Flavisolibacter tropicus: one gene and its partner. The protein of the gene in region 1 interacts with the protein of each later gene in a pairwise test. Links are inferred from orthologs where the notes say so. Each region holds a gene or a part of one and is shown in the gene's direction. Other genes may lie near its edges.

The links. Proteins that work in one complex are often made in the same cells at the same time.
Region 2: the proteins of ruvC (region 1) and ruvA interact in binary tests that used the Escherichia coli proteins (3 or more experiments, as listed by UniProt). The link is inferred for Flavisolibacter tropicus from one-to-one orthologs.

The regions. Positions count from the first base shown.
Region 1 is NZ_CP011390.1:4,494,043-4,498,255, reverse strand. Bases 361-3,293 are described here. They hold ruvC (crossover junction endodeoxyribonuclease RuvC), read left to right. Parts: upstream 361-1,508; coding sequence 1,509-2,078; downstream 2,079-3,293. Other genes in these bases: greA (transcription elongation factor GreA), read right to left, coding at 2,914-3,293; SY85_RS19175 (HIT family protein), read right to left, coding at 2,423-2,824; SY85_RS19185 (lysylphosphatidylglycerol synthase domain-containing protein), read right to left, coding at 457-1,485; SY85_RS19190 (DUF3108 domain-containing protein), read right to left, coding at 361-431. Outside these bases: more of SY85_RS19190, read right to left, coding at 1-360; more of greA, read right to left, coding at 3,294-3,387; SY85_RS19165 (T9SS type A sorting domain-containing protein), read right to left, coding at 3,501-4,213.
Region 2 is NZ_CP011390.1:1,996,047-2,000,068, reverse strand. What follows is about bases 600-3,341. They hold ruvA (Holliday junction branch migration protein RuvA), read left to right. Parts: upstream 600-1,550; coding sequence 1,551-2,132; downstream 2,133-3,341. Other genes in these bases: sov (T9SS outer membrane translocon Sov/SprA), read left to right, coding at 2,156-3,341; SY85_RS08425 (beta-ketoacyl-ACP synthase III), read right to left, coding at 600-803. Also shown: more of SY85_RS08425, read right to left, coding at 1-599; more of sov, read left to right, coding at 3,342-4,022. UniProt on the Escherichia coli protein: The RuvA-RuvB-RuvC complex processes Holliday junction (HJ) DNA during genetic recombination and DNA repair.

The DNA.
Region 1 (4,213 bases):
ATGGCCGTATTAGCCACCCGGTTAAACGTTACATTTTCGTACTTCTTGTGGTTGTTCTCGTGCACGTTGCGAACAAACTTTACCGGCTGAAAGGTCATGGTATCGATGTAAGATTCGTAGCGGTTATTGACCTTCCCTACCCAACTGTACGATGAGTTAGATCCGCCCGTTCCTACCACGTGATACACGGGTTTATTGTTGACATGCTCCAATGAAGTAACGGCGGTAGCATGACCCGCATTTACATAAATACCAAATAGAGAATAGTAAACGGTAAACTTCAGTTCCTCGCCAGGCAAAAAAGAATTGTTGCGTATACTGCAAAATGTATCGTACGTTTCGACAGGTGTTTCCTGTACCGGCGTTTCAGCTCTTAATCCCACAAGTATAGACAGTCCGAATAGTAACAGTACAGATTTAAATCGCTTCATGACGCCATTAGTTTTAAAATTCGCCTTATAAAACTTCCGCCTGCTTTCCTTTATACGCCTGTTGTCGTTCTTTTCGTTTTTTGAATATCCGTATGCCCAATATCAACACACTACCAGCTAGCGCAGGGATGATCAGATTGATCAGCCAAATGGACACAGACGTCAGTAATATACCCAGGTTATTGCTTGAATACAAGCCTGCTAACAACAAGCTTATCTCTCCTCTGACACCGATTTCAACTAAAGTGATGCTTGGAACAATGGCTAATCCTAAAAATATAAGGCTCATGATCCAAAAAAGTGTCACTGCAGGTATATGGACTTCAAATAAATGAAAAAGTAAAATATACTGCACCACAAACACACAAAACCGGGTAAAAGAAAGAAGCAAGATGGCAGCCAAACGTTGCATGCTATAATTGCGCAACGCCTCTACCAAATAAAGATACTTATTACGTTTCAGCCATTGCTCGGCCCACCGCTCCAGTTGCGAAACTTTACAATAAAGCAGTGTTAAAATACTAGTACCGCAGACTAGGCCTGTTACAATGTAAGGATACCAAACGTCCAATGCAGGCCATGCTTTCAGCAATGCTGATTTTAGCACGATCAATCCAATAGTGCCCAACAAAAAAGTGATCAGCAACTGGCTGCAACTGCTGATCAAGGTAACAGCAATAACTTTTAACCGCTTGCCCTCTGGCATATACAGCATACGTCCCACATATTCGCCTGTACGGTTAGGAGTAGTAATGGAAAAAGCTACACCAGAAAGAACGGCTTTAAAGGCCTGCCAAAAGCGCAACTGGTGTACCGGTGCTATAGCCATCTGCCACTTAACGGTTTCCAGTCCCCAATTGGCCACCATTAATGACATTGCCAGTGCCAGGTTACCTCCTTTGCCATTGATCAGGGCTTCTTTCAAATGCAGCCAGGTGGCCGCTACCTGCGACTGGCCGCTCACCTGCTGGTAAATAGAGAAACACAACCAGGCAAATAGCAACGGGCCCAAAAAGTAATTGATCAGGAATTTAATATTTTTGTTCAGCCGCATGTGCGGTAAAAATAAACACCGCCTTGGAAAAACCGCATAAAATAGTCTTAGGTATCGACCCCGGAAGCGTAATCATGGGATATAGTGTGATAGCTATTGTTAAAGACAAGATCAAGCTATTAGAGATCAACGTTTTAAAACTGCCTACTAAAAAAGATAATTACGAACGCTTACACCTGATTTATGACAAGGTAGCAGAACTGATAAAGCTTTATAAACCTACTGAGTTTGCCATTGAAGCGCCGTTCTTTGGAAAGAACGTACAATCCATGCTCAAACTGGGGCGGGCACAGGGCGTAGCCATGGCCGCCGCATTAAGCATGAATATACCGGTAGCGGAATATTCGCCCAAGCGGGTAAAGCAAGCCATTACCGGAACTGGTAATGCCGATAAAGAGCAGGTGTTTAAAATGCTGCAGCACTTGGTACAGCTGCCAGAAGGCCTGGTATCTTTTGATGCTACGGATGCCTTGGCCGTAGCTATCTGCCATCATTTTTCTGATGGACTACCCACACCCAAAAGAACATCACGGAAGAAAACGGTCTCCAGCTGGGAAAAGTTTATGCAGGAAAACCCGGACAGAGTAGGATAGAACTAGGATTTTCCAGATTTGAAGGATTAGGAGGAGAAGGTTGACAGGTTAACAAGTTGAAAAGTTAACAAGGAGAGGAATATTGAACAAGGAACAAGGAAGGAAGAATGAAGAAGGAATGTTCAATAATCAACTTTCAATACTCAATGATCAAGGCTCAAGAAAGAATGAACTATAAAACAAAAGCACTCCTTTAAGTGGAGTGCTTTTGTTTTAAATTCTTTTCCTATTCTCTGTGCCCCTTCGTGTCTTTGTGTCTCCGCGGTTCCTCCCTCTCCGCGCCCCCGGCGCGCTCTGCGTCCCCCGCGCCTCTGCGTGAAACAAACAGCGCGAAGCGCTACTCTTTAGGCGCTGAGGTTAAGCTGGGTCAATATCTTTTCCTGCACTTCTTTTAATTCAGCTTCAGAAAGTTTCAGCTTAGGTTGTGTAAAGTTCAAATCATTAGCCGAATTGATTGGTAGCAGGTGCATGTGTGCATGCGGCACTTCTATACCCACCACACTAATACCACAACGGTTGCATTTAAAAGCTTTTTCAATAGCCGTGGCAATAGGCTGTGCAAAGACCAGCATTTGCGACAGGTAGTCGGTCGGCAGGTCAAACAGCTTATCCACTTCTATTTTAGGGATCACCAATACATGTCCTTTTCGCAGCGGGAAAATATCCAGAAAGGCAAAGAACTGTTCATTCTCTGCAATCTTATAACTGGGTATTTCGCCGGCAATGATCTTTGAGAAAATGCTCATGATAATTAGCTAATTTGATGATTAGCTGATTAGCTGATGATGTGAACGACTTAGCAATCAGCTAATCGGCACATTAGCTAATTGGCTAATTAAATAGTGATATCCTCTACCTTGAACTTAATAACACCTGCAGGAACAGTTACTTCGGCTACATCGCCTACTTGCTTGCCTAACAAGCCTTTACCAATGGGCGAAGTAGAAGAGATCTTTCCTGATTTCAGGTCAGATTCAGCTTCACTCACTATCTGGTAAGTAACCTGCTTTTTCGTATTCAGATTGGTCACTTTTACTTTTGTCAGGATCGAAACCTTGCTGGTGTCAATCGTAGAGGCATCTACAATACGGGCTGTAGCAACCTGGCCATCTAATTGAGCGATCTTTGCCTCCAAGATTCCCTGAGCCTCTTTAGCCGCATCATACTCTGCGTTTTCACGCAAGTCACCTTTTTCACGTGCCTCAGCTATAGCTCTTGCTGCTGCAGGACGTTCTACCGTTTTCATACGTTGCAGCTCAGCTCTCATTTGTTCCAATGTTTCTTTGGTAACGTATTGAATACCACTCATAGTCAAAAATCGTTTGGGTAATATGAAAAAAATAGCAACGCTTCAGTAGTTACCGAAGCGTTGCCTATTCTATGCAAAGATAAAAAAATATTGATTTTATAATAGTAGGGGCATTATTCGCCTGTTTTACCTGAATTATTCAGAATCAATTTCTGCGTAAAGCTGAGCTCCCCTACCTGCACTTGCACCAGGTAAAGTCCGGACTGCCAGCGTTCGGGATTTTTAACAGCATATACTTGTGAAGATGCACCCAACATCACTTTATCCATATATACCAGAGCACCGGCCCTATCAAATATCTTAACAAAAGCTTCTGTATGCTTTACAGCCGGCAGCAACAACTGCACTTTATCAGTAGCCGGATTGGGAAATACAACCACGCCTACTGACTGCCATTCGTTTTGCAAACGCACCGTATTCGTATAGCTTACTTTTCCCGAGGCTTCCCGTATCATTAACCGGTAATAAATCGAAGGCGCTTTGATTCCGCTTACATCATCTTCCGTATTGTATCCACTTGTATTGTTAGGGGGAAAATCAGTTTGCACCGTATTGAAGTTGGTTCCATCAGTGCTGCGCTGCAGCCAAAAAGTTTGTCCTTCACCGGTAGTGCCTTTCCAGTTTAAATAGGATTTGCGATTCTGAATGCGCCCTTTCAATTGATACCCATTCTGTAAGGTAGTACAACCCACTGGTGCATTGCTTACAATAACTGTATCGCTGGCAAAGGCGCTACAGCCATCTAACAATTGATGGCTCACAATATAGGTACCAATGGTATCTACCGTTATAGAGGGCCCAGTGTTAGTACCAACAATGCGGCCAT
Region 2 (4,022 bases), 2.5 Mb from region 1 along the record:
GCAGTAGCATCAATGATACGTTTGTTAGCTTGGTGAGGCACCAACCAAGCAATGTCATTACCGGTTAGGTTGTTACGATCTAACAATTCAGCGCTTACATCGGCCATGCCCTTAACGGCTGCTTTGAATACTGGCTGACCATCCTGGAACACAAAGTGCTCTTTATTGGCAACGGTTTCAGCTGTAGCCGGACGAACCGAACCACCTGCTTTCATATGCAGGAACTGACGGCCGCTACCATCGCTTTTCAAAATAGAATCCAATACGCCAAAGCCTTCTGTATTAGGCTCCAGTAATACGGCTCCAGCGCCATCGCCAAATAGAATACAGGTAGTACGATCGCTATAATCAATTATAGCGCTCATTTTATCTACACCTACTACCACTACTTTTTTATAACGGCGGCTCTCGATCAGGGAAGCGCCCATAGTTAAGCCATATAGGAAACCAGAGCAGGCAGCACCCAAGTCAAAGCCAAATGCATGTTTAGCACCTAGTTTATCGGAAATGATATTAGCTGTGGCCGGGAACACCATATCGGGTGTTACCGTGCAACAAATGATACACTCAATTTCTTCAGCGCTGATCCCTCTTTTTTCTAAAAGCTGTTTAATGGCTGGTACAGCCAAATCAGAAGATCCCAATCCTTCACCTTTCAAAATACGACGTTCGGATACCCCGGTGCGTGTCCGGATCCATTCATCGTTGGTGTCTACCATTTTTTCTAAGTCGGCATTTGTCAATTTTGTTTCTGGCACATAACCACCAACGGCGGTAATGGCTGCAGTAATCTTTGAAGTCATCGCTACAATTCTGAAGTTTAAAAAGGAGGGCTAAGATAGTACACAGTCCAGAGTTTAACGAGAATTGTCGGCAAAAGGGTGCCAGATTTAGGTTATTTCTCTTATTTAAAGGGTAATGGCAGAGCGCTAAGAGTTGAAAAGAGGGTAAGGAGGAAAGGTGAAGAATATTGAACAAGGAACAAGGAATAATGAAGGATGATGGGAGGAATTGGGAATTAGGGTTTTGGAATTTGGAGGGGCAGAGAGGAAATGTTGAATGCTCAATAATCAACATTCCATGTTCAAGGAGGAGAGTAGCGGAGGGAATAATCAAAAAAACAAGGCCCAAGAGATGGGGTACATCCTATTTTGTTCCTATCTGATTCGATAGTTGTTCGATTCTATGTATCGAACGAATATCGAAGAAGAATCGAAGCAAGATCGAAGAAAACCCGATAAGGACCCAGCCTGATATTGCTATAATCTTTAATAAGTAGTCATCGATAACTTACGAAGGCGTAGACCATAAAACACAAAAGCATTCTCCTTAAAGGAGTTCTTTTCAATTTTATTGCTGTTCCATCTTATGGTTATTTGCGAGGTACTTATCCCCTTTTGGGAGGCCGGGAGGGGCCGCTTGAAGCGTGCAGCTAGTAGCTTGCAGCTTTCTTTAACGCCTCTAATTTGACATTTCACAAGCCCAACTTTTAAGGTGGTATAAGAATTTATAGGCTGTGAACAGTGTTTTTATTCGCTTATTTTCGTCGTATGATCGCTTTTGTTAGAGGCCATTTTGCCCATAAATCACCCGCAACTGTACATGTAGACGTAGCCGGCGTTGGCTATGAAATCAATATTAGTCTGAATACCTATTCCAAAATCCAGGATTTGGAAAATGGTACCTTACTTACTCACCTTATTGTCCGCGAAGATGCCCATATTCTTTACGGCTTTTTTGATGTAGCAGAAAAGGAGATGTTCTTGATGTTACTTGGAGTTTCTGGCGTGGGTGCCTCCACAGCCCGCGTTATGCTTTCTTATATGAAACCCGATGAACTAAGTCGCGCCATTGTTCAAGGCAATGCTAAAATGCTGGAAGCTATAAAAGGTATAGGTAAAAAAACAGCTGAACGCATCGTGTTGGAACTCAGGGATAAACTGACTAAACAATCTCTCGACGCAAATATTTCCCCTTGGAAAGGCAATACCATTGGTACTGATGCGTTAAATGCATTGATAGCACTAGGAATAAACCGGCAAGCGGCTGATAGTGCGATTCAGAAGGTTTTGGACCAAAATCCGGAACTCGGTGTAGAGGCAGTGATCAAAAAAGCATTGCAAACCCTTTAGAAAACGTCATTCATTTACTAATTGTGGAGAAGATCGCATTGAATTTCCATTCTTCCAAGAGCTTGCGGAAGCGGGTAGCTGCTATCATATTATCTGCTTTTATCTGCGGAGCAAGTGCGCATGCACGCTTTGCGGGTGAAGGAAAGTTTCCTATAAATACTTCAGATACAACTAAATACCCACTTCAAGATCGCAGAGGAGACCCCTATACCTATCCCCGTCAAAATAGCTTTGATCTAAAAGATACCTCCTTCATTAAGCGCAATGTAGAATATGATCCGGTAACCAAGCAGTACTATGTTATTGAAAAGGTCGGCAATAAGTATTACCGTACTCCCATGACCTTTTCTATGGATGAATTCATTCGCTTGCAGGGTAGGAAGGATGAATCGGATTATTTCCGTCAGCGGGCTAATACAATGTTTGACCTGAACCGCCGTACAGCAAAACCCAACTTTGGTTTCAACAAAGACTGGATGAACCGCATTACGGGAAATGGCAAGATTGACATAAAGCCGTCGGGATATGTAGACATTGCTGCCGGCTACCAGGGCCAAAATATAAAGAACCCAACCCTTCCAGAGCGGGCGCGTAAAACAGGGGGCTTCGATTTTAATATGAACGCCCAGCTGCAGGTAGATGCCAATATTGGTGATAAGATCAAACTGCCGATCAACTATAATACACTGGCCAACTTTGATTTTGAAAACCAACTGAAACTGGATTACCAGGGTAAGGAAGATGAGGTATTGAAGGTATTCCAGGCAGGTAATATTAGTTTTCAATCAAAGGGTACCTTGATTCCTGGTGCGCAATCGTTGTTTGGGGTAAAGACCCAATTGCAGTTTGGTAAAATGTATGTTACAGGTGTGTTGGCCAATCAGCGCTCTCAGCGTCAATCGTTGGGTTTAACAGGTGGTGCCGCCGCACAATCCTTTAGTATAAAGGCTGATGAATACGAGGAGAACCGTCACTTCTTATTAGGTCAATACTTCCGCCGTAATTATAATAAGGCGATGAAAGACCTGCCACTGGTGCGTTCTAACATCCAGATACTTCGTATGGAAGTGTGGGTAACCAATCGTACCGGTGCAACAACTGACACCCGGGACATTGTTGCCCTGATGGACTTAGGAGAAGATTCAACCTATGGTCCATGGAACGGCAGGCCGGGATCGCTACCTTCTAATAATTCCAATGACCTTTACACCGCCATTTTAAAACAGCCCAATGGCCGGAATTCATCAGAAATACAAAATGTACTGACCACCATGGGGCTGAGGCCAGTGCAGGATTTCGAAAAAACATTTGCCCGTAAGCTTCAGCCTACGGATTATTATTTTAATGAGCGTATTGGTTTTCTGTCACTGAACCAAGCGCTTAATCCTGATGAAGTGCTGGGGGTAGCTTTCCAGTATACCTATAATGGTCAGATCTACCAGGTGGGTGATTTTTCACAGGATGTACCACCCGACAGCAGTGGTAACACTCAAAAAGTGCTGTTTTTAAAATTATTAAAAGCTACATCTCAACGCCCTGGTCTTCCTATTTGGGACCTGATGATGAAAAACGTGTACAGCGTTGGCTTTGGTCAGTTGCAACGTGAGGACTTTAAGCTGGATGTAGTGTACGAGGAACCTAGTTTGGGTAAGAAGCGCTATTTGCCATTTGATAGCTTAAAGCAAGAATACCGTGGTGTGCCTATTTTGAATCTGGTAAACCTGGATCGCCTGAATAATCAGAATGACCCGCAGCCCGATGGTGTGTTTGACTATGTTGATGGGTTTACAGTTATTCCTTCACAAAGCCGGATCATTTTCCCGGTACTGGAACCCTTTGGCCGTGACCTGGAATATATTTATGAAAATGATGCTGCTCGCCAAAAGTATC